Regions from separate parts of the Parashewanella sp. 2210YD4-3 genome, predicted to be linked through region 1. Evidence: predicted binding sites of a transcription regulator. Region 1 holds the regulator's gene; each other region holds the start of a gene.
What was found. Region 1 encodes MetJ, which represses methionine synthesis genes. Its sites were predicted from a motif close to TAGACGTCTAGACGTCTA; they were not measured.
Positions count from the first base shown of each region.

Region 2: a site for MetJ is predicted at 2,424-2,441, ahead of metH (methionine synthase). Genes of this name have one in related genera too.
Region 3: a site for MetJ is predicted at 3,070-3,087, ahead of metF (methylenetetrahydrofolate reductase). Genes of this name have one in related genera too.
Region 4: a site for MetJ is predicted at 3,101-3,118, ahead of metK (methionine adenosyltransferase). Genes of this name have one in related genera too.

Region 1 covers NZ_JBWQOG010000002.1:221,998-227,187, forward strand. The annotation lists gene AC1EU0_RS04280 (hypothetical protein) at 1-149, opposite strand, end outside; gene AC1EU0_RS04285 (DUF4124 domain-containing protein) at 328-828, shown strand; gene AC1EU0_RS04290 (DTW domain-containing protein) at 818-1,312, opposite strand; gene AC1EU0_RS04295 (hypothetical protein) at 1,382-1,711, opposite strand; gene AC1EU0_RS04300 (SprT family zinc-dependent metalloprotease) at 1,811-2,308, opposite strand; gene metJ (met regulon transcriptional regulator MetJ) at 2,301-2,615, opposite strand; gene AC1EU0_RS04310 (sensor histidine kinase) at 2,895-4,151, shown strand; gene AC1EU0_RS04315 (response regulator transcription factor) at 4,144-4,668, shown strand.
Region 2 covers NZ_JBWQOG010000001.1:27,325-32,514, forward strand. The annotation lists gene metH (methionine synthase) at 1-2,379, opposite strand, end outside; gene AC1EU0_RS00105 (sulfurtransferase) at 2,561-3,403, shown strand; gene AC1EU0_RS00110 (hypothetical protein) at 3,472-3,951, shown strand; gene argH (argininosuccinate lyase) at 3,974-5,190, opposite strand, start outside.
Region 3 covers NZ_JBWQOG010000001.1:370,733-375,922, forward strand. The annotation lists gene AC1EU0_RS01610 (EAL domain-containing protein) at 1-559, shown strand, start outside; gene metX (homoserine O-succinyltransferase MetX) at 708-1,727, shown strand; gene metB (cystathionine gamma-synthase) at 1,717-2,937, shown strand; gene metF (methylenetetrahydrofolate reductase) at 3,169-4,083, shown strand; gene AC1EU0_RS01630 (S9 family peptidase) at 4,370-5,190, opposite strand, start outside.
Region 4 covers NZ_JBWQOG010000001.1:451,431-456,620, reverse strand. The annotation lists gene tkt (transketolase) at 1-1,317, opposite strand, end outside; gene AC1EU0_RS01975 (hypothetical protein) at 1,515-2,876, shown strand; gene metK (methionine adenosyltransferase) at 3,179-4,330, shown strand; gene hemB (porphobilinogen synthase) at 4,402-5,190, opposite strand, start outside.

The DNA.
Region 1 (5,190 bases):
CTTTCGGTGTCTTTTAAGAATTGGTCGATACGGAAAATATGACCTTGAACGGCAAGTTGGTTAGTGGTTAATTTTTTGTCGTCAGCGCGATCTTGCTGGCGAGATAGGATTTGTTGAATATTCGATGGTTTAATTGATCCGACGCTCATCATACTTCCTTGTACTTCATTTTGCGGATAACAAAATTTGAGTATAGTCAAAAAATCAACATTTTCTGTAATCTGTCAATTTTTTGTATTATGCTTGAACTAGTTAACAAATACTTGAGCAGTATTAGGGCAAATGACGGCTCTAAATAAAGGATAAACATGAAAGGAATCACTCCCAATGGCTAGGTTTGTCGTCACTCTGCTTATGCTGTTACTTTGTCCCTTAGCTCACGCCAACAGCTTCTTAAAATGTACGCTGGGTGAAAAAGTGGTTTATACCCAAACGACTTGCCCGAATGGTTACAAGCGACAACAAATCGAGTATCAATCTGGCGTCATCAATCAAATCGACCTAGATAAAGAGTCAAGTAAAGAAGACCCTTTAAAAATGTTATTAGAGAAGGGGACGGTAAGCCGTGACAAGTTATTAAAACTCATCCGCAGTGAGATCATTCGTCTTAAGCGTGAAATCAGTTTTAATAAGGTGGTTAAAGGCGGTGAACTACAAGAGATTGAACGTAACCGATACTGGCAAGATATTCCTGCTGACAACCCTAAATATTTAGACAAAATTAAACAAATCCACCAGCACTTTGATTCCTTAAATGCCATTAATCAGGCCAAAATCAAAGCGCTGTCTAAACATTATTTACAGATTGATGAAGACGCTAAGAATTAGAAACAAAATCGGCTAACCTGGCCTGTAACTTTTCTGCTGCCATAACGCTTCCCTTTGCTTTCAATAGCTCTGCAACACATTCTGCCGTACATAATCCATTGGGCTTTTGATTACGCCTTAGTTGGTATATTGACGTACTTGATGGTTCGATTTTCACTTTAGGCAATTCTTTAAGGTAAGGGCTTTTATTGTAAATTTTGCGTGCTTCCTGCCAAGTACCGTCGATCACAATGTAACTATCAAAGTCATAACTTACTGACACAGATGTACTTTCATCTGTTGGATACAGCAATGCTACCTTGCCTTTTTCTATTGCAGTCAATATATCAGGGGATGGATTTGTTCTTTCCCAAATAATGACTTTTGCACTTTCTTCTAATACATCTGTCACCAATGCACCCGTATTGGTCTTTTTTGATAACTCTCGTTGATGAGTTAACAGAATGATGTTCATAAATGTCCGTTTTACAATAGTTCGCTTCACTCTGATGATATTACACTTAAAATCTTATCTGTCAGATAATCTATAATACTATTAACTGGTTAATTTTAATCAAGAAAAGCTAAAAAAATTTGCGAGTTTTTTGGGTACTTCACGAACTGGATTTGAGAAAAACAATATTACTGCTTCACTATAATTTTTGGGTTCAGGAATACCTTTTGTGTCTTCAATATAATGATAAAGCGGCGTGAAAAATACCGGAATAGTCATTGAAATGACTCCAATGGAAGGGTTCGTAATAGAACCGACCACAACGGCATATGCAAGCAAATTCAAAGCTAGTTCCTTCCTGTTACCGTGGATCTTCTGCCTTTGAGCATCGTTTTGTATGTCATCGTCTGTCATATATGGAGATAGTGGTGAATATGGTGATACTGCCATAGATATTATGCTATTAGTTAAGCCAAGATAATGTATTCTTTCAGAATGTTGCTTAACCCTCACTGAATTTCTCTATCATCTACATTCAAATTTATGCAGCTATATACTCATCAAGATTTGCAAACAATTTTTACAACGGTATGACGCTTGATTTCGTGCCACCTTATTATGTCGTCGAATGGTCAATTTCACTACACCACAATTACACCGATAATCCACCGTTTGTTGAGGTCGATACACAACATCAAAGCTATGTGTAGTCTTTGGCTGTTGTTGATACAAACTCAACATCAAGCTTTGCCATTCTTTACCATGAGGCTTTACTCGCCCATAGAGATGATGACAAAGCAAATGGCAGACTTCATGGGGAACAACTTCATTGATAAATGCAGCGCCATTATCTCGCAACATCTGTTGGTTAAAGCGGAGTTTATTGAGATGAAGATGTGCCATTCCAGCACTGCGGCCTCTAAGCTTAAAACATACCTCAGGACGAGGAAATGAACGCCGCATCACTTGCTCTGCGTGTTGATAGCATAACTCAACTTGATGCAGCGTTTGTTCAAACAAAGATTCTAATGGTAATGGGTTACTCAAGATCTTCCCACTCAATCCCCATTTCATCCATCATTTTTTTAGCTTCAGCTGGAATACTGTCTGGCTGGCTTTTGGCTAAATCTTCATCTGATGGAAGTGGTTGACCAGTATAAGCATGCAAAAATGCTTCACAAAGCAGCTCACTGTTCGTAGCATGACGTAAGTTGCCAACCTGACGACGTGTACGTTCATCGGTTAACACTTTTAACACTTTTAGTGGAATCGATACGGTAACCTTCTTGACCTGCTCACTTTTCTTTCCATGTTCTGCGTATGGACTAATATAGTCTCCGTTCCACTTGGCCATTTTTTCACCTATTTAACTAAATAATTAAAGGAAGATTTTATACCCTTACTATTTGTAGTCAATTATAAAGCGGTTTTTGCCATTAAAAATCGCTATTTTTAATAGCAATGCTAAGTGCACCTTCGACTTCGAGCAAAAATCCGTTTACTGAAATTTGCATTTTTTTAACCAAAGTTTGTCTTAACACATCATTTATCACTGAGTTACTGTTATCATTTAATTCCTAGTTTTTCATCAACATCAATTAACTTTAAAAACAAACATTTAAATAAGACTTAAATGCAAATGAATCCCCTAAATATCAATAAACTTGAGCAGATATTAACCTTTTCTCGCTATCTGGGCTGGGGATTTCGCCTTGTTCTCAGTTATGGGTTAAGTGACTGGTTTGGTTTAACTAATCAATCTGCAATTCTGATTTACCTGTTCTCAATTGAGCTTGGGTATTTATTATTCAGCCATAAAAAAATCAATAACCTTAAAGAATTTGGGACACTGCATCTATTTATCTTACTGATCGATAATAGTTTTTGGTTAGCCTGGCTTTATCTCACCGGCGGTGCATCTAATGCCTTTATTTCATTTTTACTCGTACCTATTGCCATCTCAAGCATCACCATGTCCCCTCGTAAATCGTGGCTCTTTAGTGGAATGAACTGTGTTGTTTATAGCGTTATGCTGTATTTCGATCCTCATATGAAGCACATGGCGCAAATGGGCATGAGTTCTCATTACATAGGTATGTGGCTGAACTTTATTTTATCTGTGGTAGTACTCAATACTGGGTTAGTGCTGTTTTCAGCAAAATTAAAGCAAAGAGATTCGCAGGTCAGTGCCATGCGCGAAGCACAACTTAAGCAAGAGCAACTGGTTGCCTTAGGGGCTTCATCAGCGCAAATGGCGCATCAACTCGCGACCCCATTATGCTCAATGCGGTTATGGCTAGACGAATTAAAGCAATCTCCATCACAAGAAGCCTTTAAGGAACTCAATAATAACCTGTCTCGATGTGAGTCCAGCTTACAAGAATTACGACTGGCTACCGATGCCATACGAGATGGAAAAAAACGTGAAATTAAACTCAGTGACTTGTTACAAGATGCGAAGAAAAAGGCGCAATTACTGTTACCTCAATGTCTGATTGATTGGAAAATAATACAGCAACCATCACCAGTACTGTGTATCGATCATGGCATTTTACCCGCCCTTTTAACCCTAATCGATAATGCAGGTAAAGCATCAAATGCCGCAATATCACAATCTAAAATTGAGATATCGACTCAATATAATCAACAAGGCGAATGCCAAATCTTAATTCGTGATTTTGGTAATGGCATTGACGAAAGCATACGCCCCTATTTGGGGAAACAATTTATCCCCAGTAAAAAAGGACTTGGAGTAGCTTTAATGCTTACTCATGCAAGCTTAGAACGAAACCTTGGGTCTTTGAGCTTAACTGAACACCCAACACAAGGCTGCATTGCTACGATAACCTTACCTACAACCACAGAAACCGAAGATTCAAACTATGAATAAGTTACTTATTATCGAAGATGACGCCAGCTTAGCGTTAATTTTACAAAGACGATTAAGTAATCATGGTTTTGAAGTAGAAGCCTGTCACAACAGAACGCAAGCATTATTGCTGGCAAGACAACACCAGCCGAGTCATATTTTACTGGATATGAAACTAGAAGAAGAAAACGGCTTAAATTTAATACAACCACTCAGAGCCCTATTACCCAAAGCCAAAATCATATTACTAACCGGCTTTGCCAGCATCGCTACCGCTGTTGAAGCCATTCGCTTAGGGGCGGACAATTATCTCACCAAACCTGCTGATACCCAAACCTTACTACTGGCCTTAAACGAGCAAAAAGTTGAAGTTAACCAACTTGTAGACGAAGATGAAGTGATGAACCCAAAGCGTTTAGAATGGGAACACATTCAGCAAGTACTTAATGCTAATGAAGGCAATGTTTCAGCGACTGCAAGACAATTGGGGATGCATCGCCGTACTCTTCAAAGAAAGCTCGCCAAAAAACCGGTTTGAGTTGATGTTATTCAAACTGAGTTAAGCATGGGCGAATTACCATATTAGGATGTTAACCCTAAACTTGGCAATAAATGATTGAGCCCCAGCATCACAGCATTTCTTATTCGATTCAAGATACATTTTCTTTAGATTTTAAGCATGACTGGATTACTTCTGTATTGATAAATTTGACTGGCGAAGCGAAATCTGGCGCCAAAGGGGTGAGATCAATTTGTTACACGATCACAAGAATATCATCTTCTGATCAATTAATTTTATCGTATCATCAGCATGATCAAATATCTTCTGTTTCTTGCACAGTCAATTCCTGTAAACATGACATAAAAATTCCATTAACAGAATTATCAAAAGCAGATCGAGCAATTTGTCTCTACTTCGCTAGCTTTACACCCATATCGGTAATTAAATTACCTTTAAGGGTAATCAGAAATTACACTTACCTTGATCGTGAAAAAAGCTCAGAAATTCAAAACAAGTCAACAATTACGCCTAAAAAGCGCCATCTATCTAAACAGCTAA
Region 2 (5,190 bases), on a different contig from region 1:
TTCGAATCCATTACACGCCAGAACAACGCCAACAATGTTTTTACCTATGTCGTGAACATCACCTTTCACCGTCACCATTAAAATCTTGCCGTTAGACTTCCCCTCTACTTTTTCGGTTTCAATAAATGGATTTAAGTAAGCCACAGCTTTTTTCATCACCCTTGCCGACTTAACGACTTGGGGCAGAAACATTTTACCGCTACCGAATAAATCGCCGACGATATTCATGCCGTCCATCAGTGGCCCTTCGATCACATTCAGCGGCTTGTCTGCATTTTGTCTGGCTTCTTCGGTATCTTCATCAATAAATTCGGTAATGCCTTTTACTAATGCTTGCGCGAGACGTTCATTCACTGGCAGGTTTCGCCATTCAGCTTGAGCTGAGTCCACCTCATCGGTTTTTCCGCCCCTGAATTTTTCAGCGACTACAAGCAATTGCTCCGTATTGGTTGAGTCAGCAACAGGGCAAGGGAGGTTAAGCACTACCCTTTCAACGTGTTCTTTTAACTTAGGGTCGATATCATCATAAATCGCCAACTGACCAGCATTTACAATCCCCATATCCATGCCAGCGTTAATGGCATGGTATAAAAACACCGCATGAATGGCTTCACGAACAGGGTTATTACCTCTAAATGAAAACGATACATTGGACACCCCACCGGAAATCATAGCGTGAGGGCAAGTTTCTTTGATAATGCGAGTCGCTTCGATGAAGTCCACCGCATAGTTGTCATGCTCTTCAATCCCTGTAGCTATAGCAAAAATATTAGGGTCGAATACGATGTCTTCTGGTGGGAAATCGACTTTGTTTACCAAGACATCATAAGCGCGCTGGCAGATCTCAACTTTCCTATCTTGAGTATCAGCTTGCCCTGTTTCATCAAACGCCATCACGATAACGGCAGCACCATAACGTTTGATTAACTGTGCCTGACGAATGAAGATTTCCTCTCCTTCTTTTAAAGAGATAGAATTCACTACGCCTTTTCCTTGCACACATTTAAGGCCAGCTTCTAATACTTCCCATTTTGAAGAGTCAATCATGATCGGGACTTTGCTGATCTCAGGCTCTGAGGCAATCAGGTTCAAAAATTTCTGCATTGCGGCAACGCCATCTAACATACCTTCGTCCATATTGACGTCGATAATTTGCGCGCCGTTATCGACTTGATCACGAGCGACATCGAGTGCTGTTTCGTAATCTTCTTCTTTGATCAAACGCAGAAAGCGAGCCGAGCCAGTGACATTCGTTCGTTCACCCACGTTCAAAAACAAGGAATCAGGTTGGATAGTAATTGGCTCTAATCCTGAAAGTCGGCAATGGGGCGCATAATCAGGCGCTTGTCTGGGTTGGTATTTACTCGCGGATTGTGCAAAGGCTTTGATGTGTTCAGGAGTGGTTCCGCAGCAGCCCCCCACAATATTTAAATAACCAGCCTCAGCCCATTGTTCGATAAACTCCGCCATTTGCTCTGGTGTTTCATCATAGCCACCAAACTCATTGGGAAGCCCTGCATTAGGGTGAACTGAAATATGACATTCACAGATTCGAGTCAACTCCTGAACATAAGGGACTAACTCTTTCGGCCCTAAAGCGCAGTTCAAACCAATAGAAACAGGCTTGATGTGGCGTAACGAATGATAAAAGGCTTGAGTCGTTTGCCCAGTTAACGTTCGGCCAGATGCATCAGTGATTGTACCTGAGATCATCACAGGTAAACGCTGTTCAGCAAGGTGAGAAAAGCGCTCAGTCAAAACCTCATCAATGGCATACAAAGCTGCTTTGGCATTCAAAGTATCAAAGATAGTTTCAACCATCAGGATATCTGCACCACCATCAATTAATCCATTAATGGCTTCAGTGTAGGATTCAACCAACTCATCAAAACTGACGTTACGGAAACTCGGGTCATTAACATCAGGGCTGATAGAACAAGTTCGATTAGTGGGTCCTAACACACCAGCAACATAGCGCCTTATTCCCGTTTGTTCCATCACACTCTCAGCAGCTTCTCTCGCTAGCTTAGCTGCTTCAACGTTGATCTCGTACACCAACTCTTCCATTTGATAGTCGGCCATCGCAATACTAGTAGCGTTGAAAGTGTTGGTTTCAATAATATCAGCGCCAGCATTAAGGTATTCAACATGAATTTGGCGAATAAGATCTGGTTGAGTAAGCACTAACAAATCATTATTGCCTTTTACCGCACATGACCAATTAGCAAAACGTTCGCCCCGATAGTCTTCTTCTTCCAGCCTATGTTGCTGGATCATGGTTCCCATTGCACCGTCTAGCACCAAGATCCGATCTGATAGCCTTTCTACTAAGTCAGAATACGCAGAATTTGAAGGAGTTTGCTCAGAAGAAAATGCCATTTCGTTGAATACCAAATACTTAACCCTTTGGTTAAACTACACCATAGACATCTAGAAGTCCATTACCATTTTTTATTAATCGAGTTTTCTAACCCTTTGAGGAAAATACAAAATAAGGTTTTGCTCTGGTTACGTTTTTTATTTAAATTGGATAATCCAATAGAAAGGGATTGAGGAAACGATGTCGCAAATATTAGTATCTACCCAGTGGCTAGTAGAGCATTTAAATCAAGAAAATGTGGTATTACTTGATGCAAGTATGAACAAGGTAGTAGGGAAAACACCAATTGAATATGATGAAAAAACCTACCTCCCAAATGCTCAAGATTTAGAGCTTGAAACACAACTTTGTAATCTTGACTCCGATATACCAAATGCGTTTCCGACTGAATCTCAATTTACTCAAATGTGTCAAAAGCACGGAATCAATTCAGATAGCCTAGTCGTGCTTTACGATAATCAAGGCATATACTCTGCTCCACGCGCGTGGTGGATTTTTAAAGTAATGGGGTTCGACAATGTTCTCGTATTGGATGGTGGTCTACCAAAATGGTTAGCCGAAAATCGACCAAGCATAAACAAACCAGCTACCCCGACTCGTTCAGGAACATTTCAAGCACAGTTTCGAACAAATTTGATATGTGATGCGCAACTCGTTCTAGATAATATAGAGAATTCAAACTCTCAAGTGTTAGACGCACGAGGCAAAACTCGATTCTATGGCGAAACACCAGAACCAAGAGCTGGAATGAGAGCTGGAATGAGAGCTGGTCATATTCCTAACGCCATCAATTTACCTTTTCCACAAGTACTTGATGGTGATGTTTTTAAGTCTGAATCCGAATTAACAGTCCTATTTGCAGAAGTCATTAACGAAAATCAGCAATTAGTCTTTTCCTGCGGCTCTGGGATCACTGCTTGTATCATTTTGATGGCCGCGAGAATTGCTGGCTACGGAGATACTTCCCTGTACGACGGCTCATGGGCAGAATGGGGAGCTAATCCAGGCTTTCCAGTAGCGTAATAATTGTAAAATCACGGTGTGGAGTTCATCATCTATACTCAATGAAAATCAATGTATAGATGAACCTCATGCCAAAAGATTTTCAATATCTTCAACAAAACTGCAAACTTACTCTACGAGAAGGAGTCGAAGAGTACACATCGGGCTATAGCCACCTAAATAAAAACGATGGTAAAACAGAAGAAAGCCGTTGGTTTTTCTGCCACGACTGTACTCATGTACTTTTTGGCACTATTCCTTTTCAACTAAAAGGCGAAAGTATCAACGATGTGTGGACGTTATTTGGCTCTGATATGAGCCTCAAAAATTATTTAAAGTTTTTCCAATTTGTTGATTATGACATTGTGTTTAACAGTTACGTCAAAAAGTACGGCAGTAAATGGCGAGTGTATTCAGCCTTGATTGGCCTAATACCAACTTGTATCAAGCCCATGATTCGAGGTTGGCGGATGAACAAAAAATGGAATTGGTTTAATCCAGAGCCTTACTTAGATATGCCACTGGCTGATATTAGGAAAGAATTTGGGGTTAAGGTGATAACCCCATAACTTTTCAAAAAAATTCGAAACTCTAAATAATCCGATTTACATAATAAATCAAAGCTGTTTCATCACAGGCATGTTTCTTCGGACATGGTTCGCAATCTTTCATCACTTTTTCAGGTAAATGATGTTTATCAGACAGGCTAAAACCTAGGCGACTAAAGAACTCAGGCTTTCGAGTCAGTGCTAACACTTTATTCAACGCTAGCGTTTCTGCACGTTTTAATAAGTGTTCTACTAATGCCTTACCATAACCATGACCTTGATGATTCACCGACACACCTAATGATCGAATTTCAGCAAGCCCAGTACTGTACATATACAAGGCGGCACAACCACAGATCTGTCCTTCACTTTCTACGACCGCAAAGTCTCGAATAAATTGGATAAGCTCTTGCTCTGAACGTGGTAGATTTTCTTCTTTATCCGCCCAGTAGTTCACTAATTTACTGATCCCACGCAAATCAGTCAGCTTGGCATCTCGAATCGTAAAGTTAGCCATGCCAAGCTCATGGCGGAAGCTCTCAATGGCCTGATTGACGGCTTCTATGCCTGTTCCACCAATAGTGCTCCGCTTATCGACAAGGTGCTCTAGATCTAATACTGGATATACATCATCTTCAATGAGAGCAGAAAACTGCTGTAGTTCCTCTAGCCTTAGCCGCTCAATCGGCTCTTGCTGACCAATGGCATAGAGCACAACTTGGCCAGAGATTTCATGGGCGGTTCTAAACGGAACACCTTTAGCCACGAGATAATCAGCCAGCTCTGTCGCATTGGAATAACCTTCTGCAGCGGCTTTTTTGCATTGATCGCTTTTTACTTCAATAGAGTTTACAACTTCATTTGCCATCAATAAGCATTGCTGCCACTGATTAACTGCATCAAATATGCCTTCCTTATCTTCCTGCATGTCTTTGTTGTACGCTAAAGGCAGCCCTTTTAGCGTTACCAATAATGCTTGCAAAGATCCAAACACACGACCGCATTTGCCACGGATAAGCTCTAATGCATCAGGGTTCTTCTTTTGTGGCATAAGTGACGAGCCAGACGTCACTTGATCACCTAAAGTAATAAAACTGGCTTCACCTGAGTTAAAGAAAATCAGATCTTCAGCCATGCGAGATAAATGCATCATGCTGGTACTTGCTGCAAACAGTAATTCCAGCACAAAGTCACGATCTGATACCGCATCAAGACTATTTAAACACGGTGAATCAAAGCCTAAATCTTGCGCTAATTGCT
Region 3 (5,190 bases), on a different contig from region 1:
AACCTGTGAAACACTAAGAAAATGGTGTGACGAGTTTAATCAGGTTCCCTCAATTGCAATTAATATCGCAGCAAAACACTTTATTGATCCTAAGTTTGTAGAACAGCTCAAAAGCACCGTCAACAGCTATTTTCTCGATCCAGCCCTTATCGAAATCGAAATCACTGAAAGCTCTTTTATCCATGATATTCAATTAGCCATCGATGTTACTGAGCAACTTAGAAAGTCCGGTTTTAAAGTCTCAATTGATGACTTTGGAACAGGTTATTCATCGTTATCGTACCTGAAAGTGTTACCTATCAACACGCTTAAAATCGATCGCGCCTTTATTGAAGGGCTACCCGATAACGATGCGATTGCTTCCACCATTGTTATGCTTGGTAAGCAAATGGATTTAGAAATTGTCGCGGAAGGAATCGATGAGAAAAAGCAGCTGACATGGTTAAAAGATCATGGCTGCTCTTTAGGTCAAGGGTACTTGTTCAGCCGACCATTATCACAAGATGAATTTGAAAAACAATACCTTGAACCAGAGCAAACCATACTAGAAATTGAATGATACTAAAGCTTCAAGACAAGTTTTTTAGAAACCGCATTTTTACCCACCCGAATTTAGCCATCCACACACCTTGACACCTTAACGTCTTGATGTTTATTATTTATCCAGAAAGGAGAATTTTTGTTCGTATCTTCATAGGGATAAAAAGATGACAGTTGCTGCAATACCTGCTTTATCTGAGACATCAGTACAGCTAAAAACGAGAGCCGAATTAGTATTACCTGCCAAGCTTCCCTTGTTTCATGGTGGCTGTATCAGTCACGGCCAGCTTTCATATTATTTACGCGGCCCAAAAGGTGCGCCTATTATCATTGTGCTAGGAGGCATTTCTTCTAGTAAAGAGACGGAAAAGTGGTGGCCAGAAATAGTAGGTGATGGATTAGCTATAGATACAGATCGATTCCAAGTTCTCAGTATTGATTTTCTCGGTGGCAACCATAATTCGAGCACTCCCGATAGTGAGCAAGCTTCCACTCAAGCAGCTGCTGTTGATACCCGAGATCAAGCTAATGTCCTTAACCTACTACTTGAACATTTAAACATTGAAGCTGTACATTGCTTTGTTGGTGCCTCGTATGGCGGCATGATAGCTCTCGCCTTTGCAGAATTATTTCCTGAAAAAGTAAATCAACTTTGTATTTTATGTGCCGCTCATAAAAGCAGTAATTTAGGCATTGCTTGGCGTTCAATTCAACGTCAAATAATCCAGCTTGGTGCAGATACCAATCAGAAACATCAAGCTATCGCACTCGCGCGATCGCTAGCAATGACCACCTATCGCTCATTCATAGAATTTGAACACCGATTCTCCACAGCACCAGAACTTATTGATGATCAATTTCATTTTCCTGTTAATGGCTATCTAAACGTCAAAGGAGAATCATTTAAGCAAGGTTTCTGTTGTCGAGCTTATCTTTGTTTATCTGAATCTATTGATCTTCACAATGTAAAACCACAATACATATCAACGCCAATTACCTGCATCAGTTTTGATACCGACCAGTTAGTTCCGTCTTCCTTGATGCAAAGTCTGGCTGACAACAGCGACACAAATAGCCAGTACTACCAACTTACCACTTTGTATGGTCATGATGGTTTTCTTAAAGAAACTCAGGCCATAACTCCTATCATTCAACGTACTCTAGAGCTCGATAGCCATGTCCAATAAAAACGAACAACCTATATATACCAATACTCAAACCACCGCAGTTCGCTCAGGTTTAGATACGGATACGGCTCACGGTGCCGTTATGCCTCCGATTTATTTGTCTAGCAACTTTAGCTTTGAGTCTTTTAATCAACCAAGAAAATACGATTACACTCGTTCAGGCAATCCTACACGTGATCTTCTTGCTGAAGCACTCGCTGAATTAGAAGGAGGTCATGGTGCGGTGATCACACCAACGGGTATGGCTGCAGTACATTTAGTTCTTCAACTATTGCGTCCTGAAGATACGCTGGTTGTGCCACACGACTGCTATGGTGGTAGCTACCGTTTATTTGAAAATGCCGCGAAACGTGGTTTATTTAAACTCAGCATTGTCGATCAAAATGATCTTCAAGCTTTGAAACAGGCACTAGAATCCCAACCAAGTGTTGTGTGGGTAGAAACACCGAGTAATCCTCTTTTGCGTATTTATGACATTAAAGCCATTTGTCAGCAAGCTCATCAGGCTGGAGCCTTAGTGGCGGTTGATAACACCTTTTTAACTCCGTTATGGCAAAAACCTTTTGATTTAGGTGCTGATATCGTCATTCACTCAACCACTAAATACATTAACGGCCATAGTGATGTTGTTGGGGGGGCCGTTATCGCAAAAACACAAACTCTCCATGAACAACTAGCTTGGTGGGCAAATTGTATAGGCGCGACTGCTGCGCCATTTGATAGCTATATGACTTTACGTGGTGTGAGAACATTGCATGCTCGTCTTCAGGTTCACGAGCAAAATACAAAAAAAATAGTGAGTTACCTTAGCAATCACTCTGCTATTTCAAAAGTGTATCACCCTAGTTTATCGAGTCACCCAGGCCATACACTTGCAGCTGAGCAACAGTCAGGTTTCGGGGCCATGTTAAGTGTTGAGTTAGATTTAGGTGATGACTCACATCACTATCCACAACTGCTAAATCACTTTTTCAGCTCATTACGCATGTTTACTCTCGCTGAGTCCCTTGGTGGTGTTGAAAGCTTAGTCTGCCATCCAGCTACTATGACACATGCAGGGATCAGCGAAGAAGCCAGAGCAACTGCAGGCATTTCTGCTTCACTACTACGATTCTCTATTGGGATTGAGCATAGTGAAGATCTCCTCAGTGACTTCTCAGTAGCCCTTGAGTCTCTCATCACTCTCCGCCAACAACTAGCCAGAAAATAGTACTCTCCCTATTTATATTTATTAGAAGTTGGGGTGAACCCTTTTTTGAATAATTAATCAATAAAACCGAAAAAATCATCACCGAGCATTGACAGTGCAAATATTATTCAATAGATTAAACAAAAGAGCATCTAGACATCTAAATGTCTATTTAAAATTAATAATTCTAATGATAAATAACTCCAAGATTGCAGTAACAGGGAAGTTTAATAAGTAGAGGATATCAACATAATGCAAGTTTCAGCGGCTAAAATTTTGGATGAAATTAATAATAAGTTTGGGCTTTTGAATGACAAGGTATCTGTTTCATTCGAGTTTTTCCCTCCTAAAACTGAAGCAATGGAACAAACCTTATGGCAATCGATACTCAAGCTTCAATCCACTAGTCCTCGCTTTGTCTCTGTCACTTATGGTGCGGGCCATTCTACTCGCGATCGTACTCATGGGGTGATCAAACGTATTCTAAAGGAAACAAATTTAACTCCTGTTCCTCACCTAACTTGTGCCGGTGCTACTCGTAAAGAAATCGAACAAATTGCTGAATCATACTGGAATGATGGTATCAGGCACATTGTCGCTTTACGTGGTGATGCTCCTGATGGCTATGATCATTCACAAAGTGAATTACCTCATGCTACAGATTTGATCAAATGCCTACGTGAAGTAGCGCCTTTTGAAATCAGTGTGGCCGCCTATCCAGATGTTCACCCTGAAGCTCCTAACCTTCAATTTGATCTGGATAACTTAAAACGTAAGCAAGATTTAGGAGCCTCTCATGCCATCACTCAGTTCTTTTTTGATATTGAAAACTTCCTGCGGTTTAGAGATAAATGTGCTGCCAATCAAATCAATTTAGAGCTTATTCCGGGCATTTTGCCCGTTACTAATTTTACCCAATTACAACAATTTGCTGGGCTAACAGGGGTAGAAGTGCCTGCTTGGATGGGAAGAATTTATAGTGGCCTTGAAAATGATCCACAAACTCGCCAATTACTTGCGGCAAGTGTAGCCATTGAGCAGGTAAAATTACTGGTTCAAGAAGGTATCACGGACTTTCATTTTTACACTCTAAACCGTGCTGAATTGAGTTACGCCATCTGTCAGACACTCGGCTTGACTCAACAACGGATTAACCCTGCCGCTTAAACCTAAAAACATCAGTTGAACGCTCAATAAGTTAATATCTATTTGAGTTAGCAATAATTTCAATGTCTTAATAATTCACCGAATGGATGAAACGCTCAACGCCCGCAAGCTTGCTAAAATGCTCGTTAGCTGCGTTGTAACTTTTGCAAGTAGAACAACTATTTGCTGCAAGCTACGCCTTGCTAGCAATCATTTTTTCTACGCTTGAGAACGTAGCCAACTGATGTTTTTAAGTTAAAATAAAAATGACGCAGTAAAAACTGCGCCATTGTTCATTTTGATACAACTATTTTTTTAGGTTTTGTTCAAACAGCTTATAAATACGATTGTATTCATCTAACCAGCTTGACGGCTGTTTAAACCCGTGGGGTTCTACCGGATAAATCGCTGTTTCAAACATTGGTTTTTCCAGTTCAATTAAGCGCTGAACTAAACGTACACTGTCTTGGAAGAATACATTGTCATCCAGTACACCAGCCATGATAAGCAATGGCTTCTTAAGACCTTCAGCATGCTCAATCGGAGAGCTACGCTCGTAAGCAATTGGATCAACATCAGGTGTATTCAAAATATTAGAGGTATAAGGAGCATTGTAATGTGCCCAATCAGTTACAGGACGAAGCGCTGCTCCTGCTTGGAATAAATCAGGCTCAGTAAACAGCGCCATAAAGGTTAAGAAACCACCGTAAGACCCACCATAGGTACCTACACGTTTAGCGTCTACGTTAGCATTCGCAGCCATCCATTTTACGCCATCTTCCAAATCTTCAACTTCTGGATGACCCATATTGCGGTAAATCGCAGTTCGCCAATCACGTCCGTAGCCTTTAGAACCTCGGTAATCCATATCCATCACTACATAGCCTTGCTGAGCTAATAAGTTATGGAACATGTACTCGCGGAAGTAGCCTGAAAATCCATAGTGCGCATTTTGTAGATAGCCCGCACCATGATTAAAAATTACTGCTGGGTACTTGTGAGCATTATTTTTATCAAAACCTTGAGGCAAATAAACACGTGCATATACATCACCAGCGACATGAGTTGATGGTACAGCTACGACTTCAGGGGCTTGCCATTGATAATCAGCAAATGCTTTGCTGGTGT
Region 4 (5,190 bases), on a different contig from region 1:
CATGAACATTAAGAAAGTCGCGCCATAGTTGATGAAACCACCGTGCAGAGACAGACCGTTCATGATGCCGCCCATACCGAATTCACGTACACCGTAGAAGATGTAGTTACCATCAGCATGGTCTTGAATACCTTTAGAACCCGACCAAAGCGTTAGGTTAGAACCAGCAAGATCAGCTGAGCCGCCCATTAATTCAGGCAGTAGCGCACCAAATGCGCCAATGGCGTTTTGTGATGCTTTACGCGAAGCAATTGATTCGCCTTTGTCTTGGCACTCTTGAATGTAAGTTTGAGCTTTTGCTTCAAAATCAGCAGGAAGTTCACCTTTGATCACACGACGCTCGAATTCAGCGGCTAGTTCTGGGTGGGCTGCCTTATACGCATCAAACTTAGCATCCCAAGCTTGTTCGTTTTGGCTACCCGCTTCTTTAGCATCCCAACCTTGATAAACATTCGCTGGAATTTCAAATGGTGCTGCTTCCCAACCTAGGAATTCACGTGCGGCTGCGATTTCTTCGTCACCTAGAGGTGCGCCGTGACAATCGTGAGAGCCAGACTTGTTTGGAGAGCCGTAGCCGATAACAGTCTTACAGCAAATCATGGTTGGCTTGTCAGTCACAGACTTTGCTTCTTCAATGGCGTTGCGGATCGCTTCAGGGTCGTGACCATCAACATTTGAAATTACGTGCCAGCCGTATGAATCAAAACGCTTAGACGTGTCATCAGTGAACCAACCCTCAACTTCACCGTCGATAGAGATGCCATTGTCATCCCAAAATGCGATCAGTTTACCTAGCTTTAGAGTGCCGGCTAGTGAACACGCTTCATGTGAAATACCTTCCATCAAGCAGCCGTCACCTAGGAAACAGTAAGTGAAGTGGTCAACAACATCGTGTCCGTCACGGTTAAATTGCGCAGCAAGTGTTTTTTCCGCAATCGCCATACCCACTGCGTTACTGATACCAGCACCTAGTGGACCGGTAGTGGTTTCAACACCTGGTGTGTAACCGTATTCAGGGTGACCTGGCGTTTTAGAGTGAAGCTGACGGAACTGTTGTAGTTCAGACATAGGTAGCTCATAACCACTTAGGTGCAATAATGAGTAAATCAACATTGAACCATGACCGTTAGAAAGAATAAAACGGTCTCTGTCTACCCAGTTTGGATTGCTTGGATTGTGTTTAAGAAAATCATTCCATAGCACTTCCGCAATATCAGCCATACCAAGCGGTGCGCCTGGGTGACCAGATTTTGCTTTTTGAACCGCATCCATACTTAGGATACGAATAGCGTTAGCGAGTTCTTTACGGGAAGACATGCTCTCTCCTGCTGCATTTGTGTGAGGTAACGGCCAATTTGGATAAACGGCAGTTGATTATGCGGGGTATTTTCGCTTACTCGAAGTTTTGAAGCAAATGTAAATTGTGAACTGTGTGTTTGTGGCTGATGACATTTTCGAAAACAGATTGTTTGACTAATCTTATGGATAAGCGTTAGCGCACAAGGAAAGGGACTATGTATTCTTTACTGCAAAAGTTGATGAGAACTCCAACTTTTGAAGAATATGAAATTAGTAAAATAGAAGATGGCAAGTACTTGTTGTCACTAGGAGATAAACAGTATCAGGTTGATTTTGTTAAAGATAAATTTGATACCGACTTGTGGCGTTTAAAGAGTATCGAACGTCTTGATGACGGCGCTGACTCCCGGTTTGAATCGCTAAAAAAATTATGGGAAATACAAGACAGCCGCAATCGTAGTGTGATTGGAGCAGCGATGATTGGTTGGCTTAAGCCTAATGAAATTTTTGAACAGCTCAGAGCTCAGTCCACACTAGCTGAAAAAAAACGGTTAAAAAATCCTTTTAAACGTATTTATAAAATAAAACCGCTCCCTGCAGATACGCGACTAACAAGACAGATAATTCAACCAACAGAGCAAACTCAATCACAAAGGCAGTTTAGTGATCCGCTCAAAATGTTTAAAGCGGTATCAAGACCTACAGCTTGGGAAGTTAAAACATTTCATTTAGCTAACTCAGAAAAATCAGAAGGTTATGGACAAGAAAAAAAAGTTGATAAAAGGGGGGCGCAAAGCATTCAACTCAAGCTGCACAAAAATAGGAAGCCTTTTAGCGATCAACAAATTAGGCAAAACCGCTATGCCCTTCGATTATTAAGTCCTTATCAATCCATACATCCTTGTGTCATTGTTGATAGAAACACGGTACTTGCTCCAGACGGTGGCAGAGATGTTTATCTTGATGTCGTAGCTAAAGATAAAAAGATAGCTGTTTTACAATACGAAAAGTTTTGTGAAGACATGATGAAAGCACATGCTAGAGAAATTTACTTCGGTGACATTAAAAATTCTAACTTTGTGATTAAAAGTGATAATGATCCAGTGATGCTCATTGACTTGGATAGTATCGCTACTTTTGATTTATTGCAGGATCAAAAAAATCATCCTGTAGCTTACAACAGAGTAGGGACAAACAAATACAGGCCGTTAACGCCTGCTTATTCTACCCAAAAATTAATTTATGGTAGGGAGAAAAAGATACCAGAAGACGCTGATAAAACTGCCAAGCAGAAAATGAGACGTGAAATAAAGCAGATGAATAGGGCAGCAGACGAATACGCGTTATTGCTTTGTATGCTTGAGGCTACTTGTAGCAAGGACTCGGATATAGAGTTGGATCTTGATCATTTTAATGAATTGGGTGTACTGGGGCACCACGAATTCAAGCATAATATTAGGGCTTGGGTAGTGGATAATATTTTGCCTCAGCATCAAGGTGCCGTTCGACAATTTTTAAAAGATCCTGCGGCTAATCCACTTCCTATCCCCTTGTTTGAGGTGGTTAAGTGGAAATAAACCAAACACACTACTATCAAAAACTACGTTTCGTTGTTGGTTATGTTGTTTGTATAACTTTACAAGCTTGCCTTGACTCTGAAAATGCATGAAAAACGGAACAAATAATCCCTCTGCAAACTCCTCCGTAAAAATAAAAGTACATCAATGTGACTCACGTTCATCAACAAAATTGGTAAATAAGGTGTCATTTAGGGTGAAATTTGTCATGAGATCATTTAAAATAGCCATCTAGATGTCAATGCTTCTGATGTTGATATATTGTTATAGAAGCTTCTTTTAGTGACTGAGAGCACAAAATAATGGCAAAACATTTATTCACTTCTGAATCGGTTTCAGAAGGTCATCCAGATAAAATTGCGGATCAGATCTCTGATGCCGTACTTGATGCAATCTTAGAGCAAGATCCTAAAGCCCGTGTCGCCTGTGAGACTTATGTAAAGACAGGTATGGTTATGGTTGGTGGTGAAGTGACTACCTCAGCTTGGGTTGATATTGAAGAGTTAACCCGTAAAACCGTTCGTGAAATTGGTTACACCAATTCAGATATGGGATTCGATGCTGATTCTTGCGCTATTTTAAATACCATTGGTAAGCAATCACCAGATATTAACCAAGGTGTAGATCGTGCTGATCCTGCCGAGCAAGGTGCCGGTGACCAAGGTTTGATGTTTGGCTACGCCAGTAACGAAACTGATGTGCTAATGCCTGCGCCAATCACTTATTCACACGCACTGGTTAAGCGTCAATCTGAAGTGCGTAAAGACGGTACTTTACCTTGGTTACGCCCTGATGCGAAAAGCCAAGTTACCTTTGCTTATGAACAAGGTAAAATTGTGGGTATTGATGCGGTTGTACTTTCGACTCAGCACAGCGAAGACATTGCTCAAGCTGATTTGATTGAAGCTGTGATGGAAACCATCGTTAAGCCTGTATTGCCAGCAAAATGGTTAAATCAAGACACTAAATATTTCATTAACCCAACCGGCCGCTTTGTGATTGGTGGACCAATGGGAGACTGTGGTTTAACGGGTCGTAAGATCATTGTTGATACTTATGGTGGCATGGCTCGTCACGGTGGTGGTGCGTTCTCTGGTAAAGATCCATCAAAAGTTGACCGCAGTGCGGCGTATGCGGCACGTTATGTAGCGAAAAACATTGTTGCTGCTGGCTTAGCTGAGCGTTGTGAAATTCAAGTGTCTTATGCTATTGGTGTGGCAGAACCAACATCTATCAGTGTTGAGACGTTTGGCACAGGTAAAGTATCAGAAGCATTATTGATTGATCTGGTTCGTCGTCACTTTGATCTTCGTCCTTATGGTCTGACTCAAATGTTGAACTTAGAGCGCCCAATCTATCAAGACACTGCAGCCTATGGTCACTTTGGTCGTGACATCTTCCCTTGGGAAGCGACGGATAAAGCTGAAGTATTAAAAGCAGATGCTGGTCTGTAATTATTTGATTCTATAAAAAAGCCCCGTGAGTATGTACTCATGGGGCTTTTTTTTATCCTGTTAGATAAAGGCTACCGTTGTTCTTCCTTCAACCACTGAGCTACTTGTTTAGCAAAGTAAGTTAAAATGCCATCAGCACCAGCACGCTTAAAGCAAAGCAGTGATTCCATCACGATAGGTTTTTCAGCGAGCCAGCCGTTTTGAATCGCGGCCATGTGCATCGCGTATTCACCACTGACTTGATATGCAAACGTTGGCACAGCTAGTTCAGATTTTACTCGACGCACCACATCTAAATACGGCATGCCAGGTTTAACCATTACCATGTCAGCGCCTTCTTGAATATCCAATGCCACTTCATGCAAGGCTTCGTCAATATTGGCAGGATCCATTTGGTAAGAGTGCTTATTGCCACCTTTCAGGTTGCCCGCTGAGCCTACGGCATCTCTAAATGGGCCGTAATAGCTTGATGAGTACTTAGCCGAATAAGCCATAATTTGGGTATTTACATGATTTGCTTGTTCAAGGGCATTTCGGATAGCACCAATACGACCATCCATCATATCTGACGGTCCTACCATATCGGCGCCAGCTTCCGCGTGAGACAGCGCTTGCTTGATTAATACTTCGGTTGTGACGTCATTGATAATGTAGCCTTCGTCATCAATGATGCCGTCTTGACCATGAGTGGTGAATGGATCAAGAGCCACATCAGTCATTATCCCAAGCTCTGGATAAGCGGCTTTTAGAGCGCGAACACTGCGTTGGACTAATCCTTGTGGATTGTAGGCTTCTTCTGCCATTAATGACTTTTTGTCTGCTGGAGTAACAGGGAATAAAGCAATTAGGGGAATACCTAA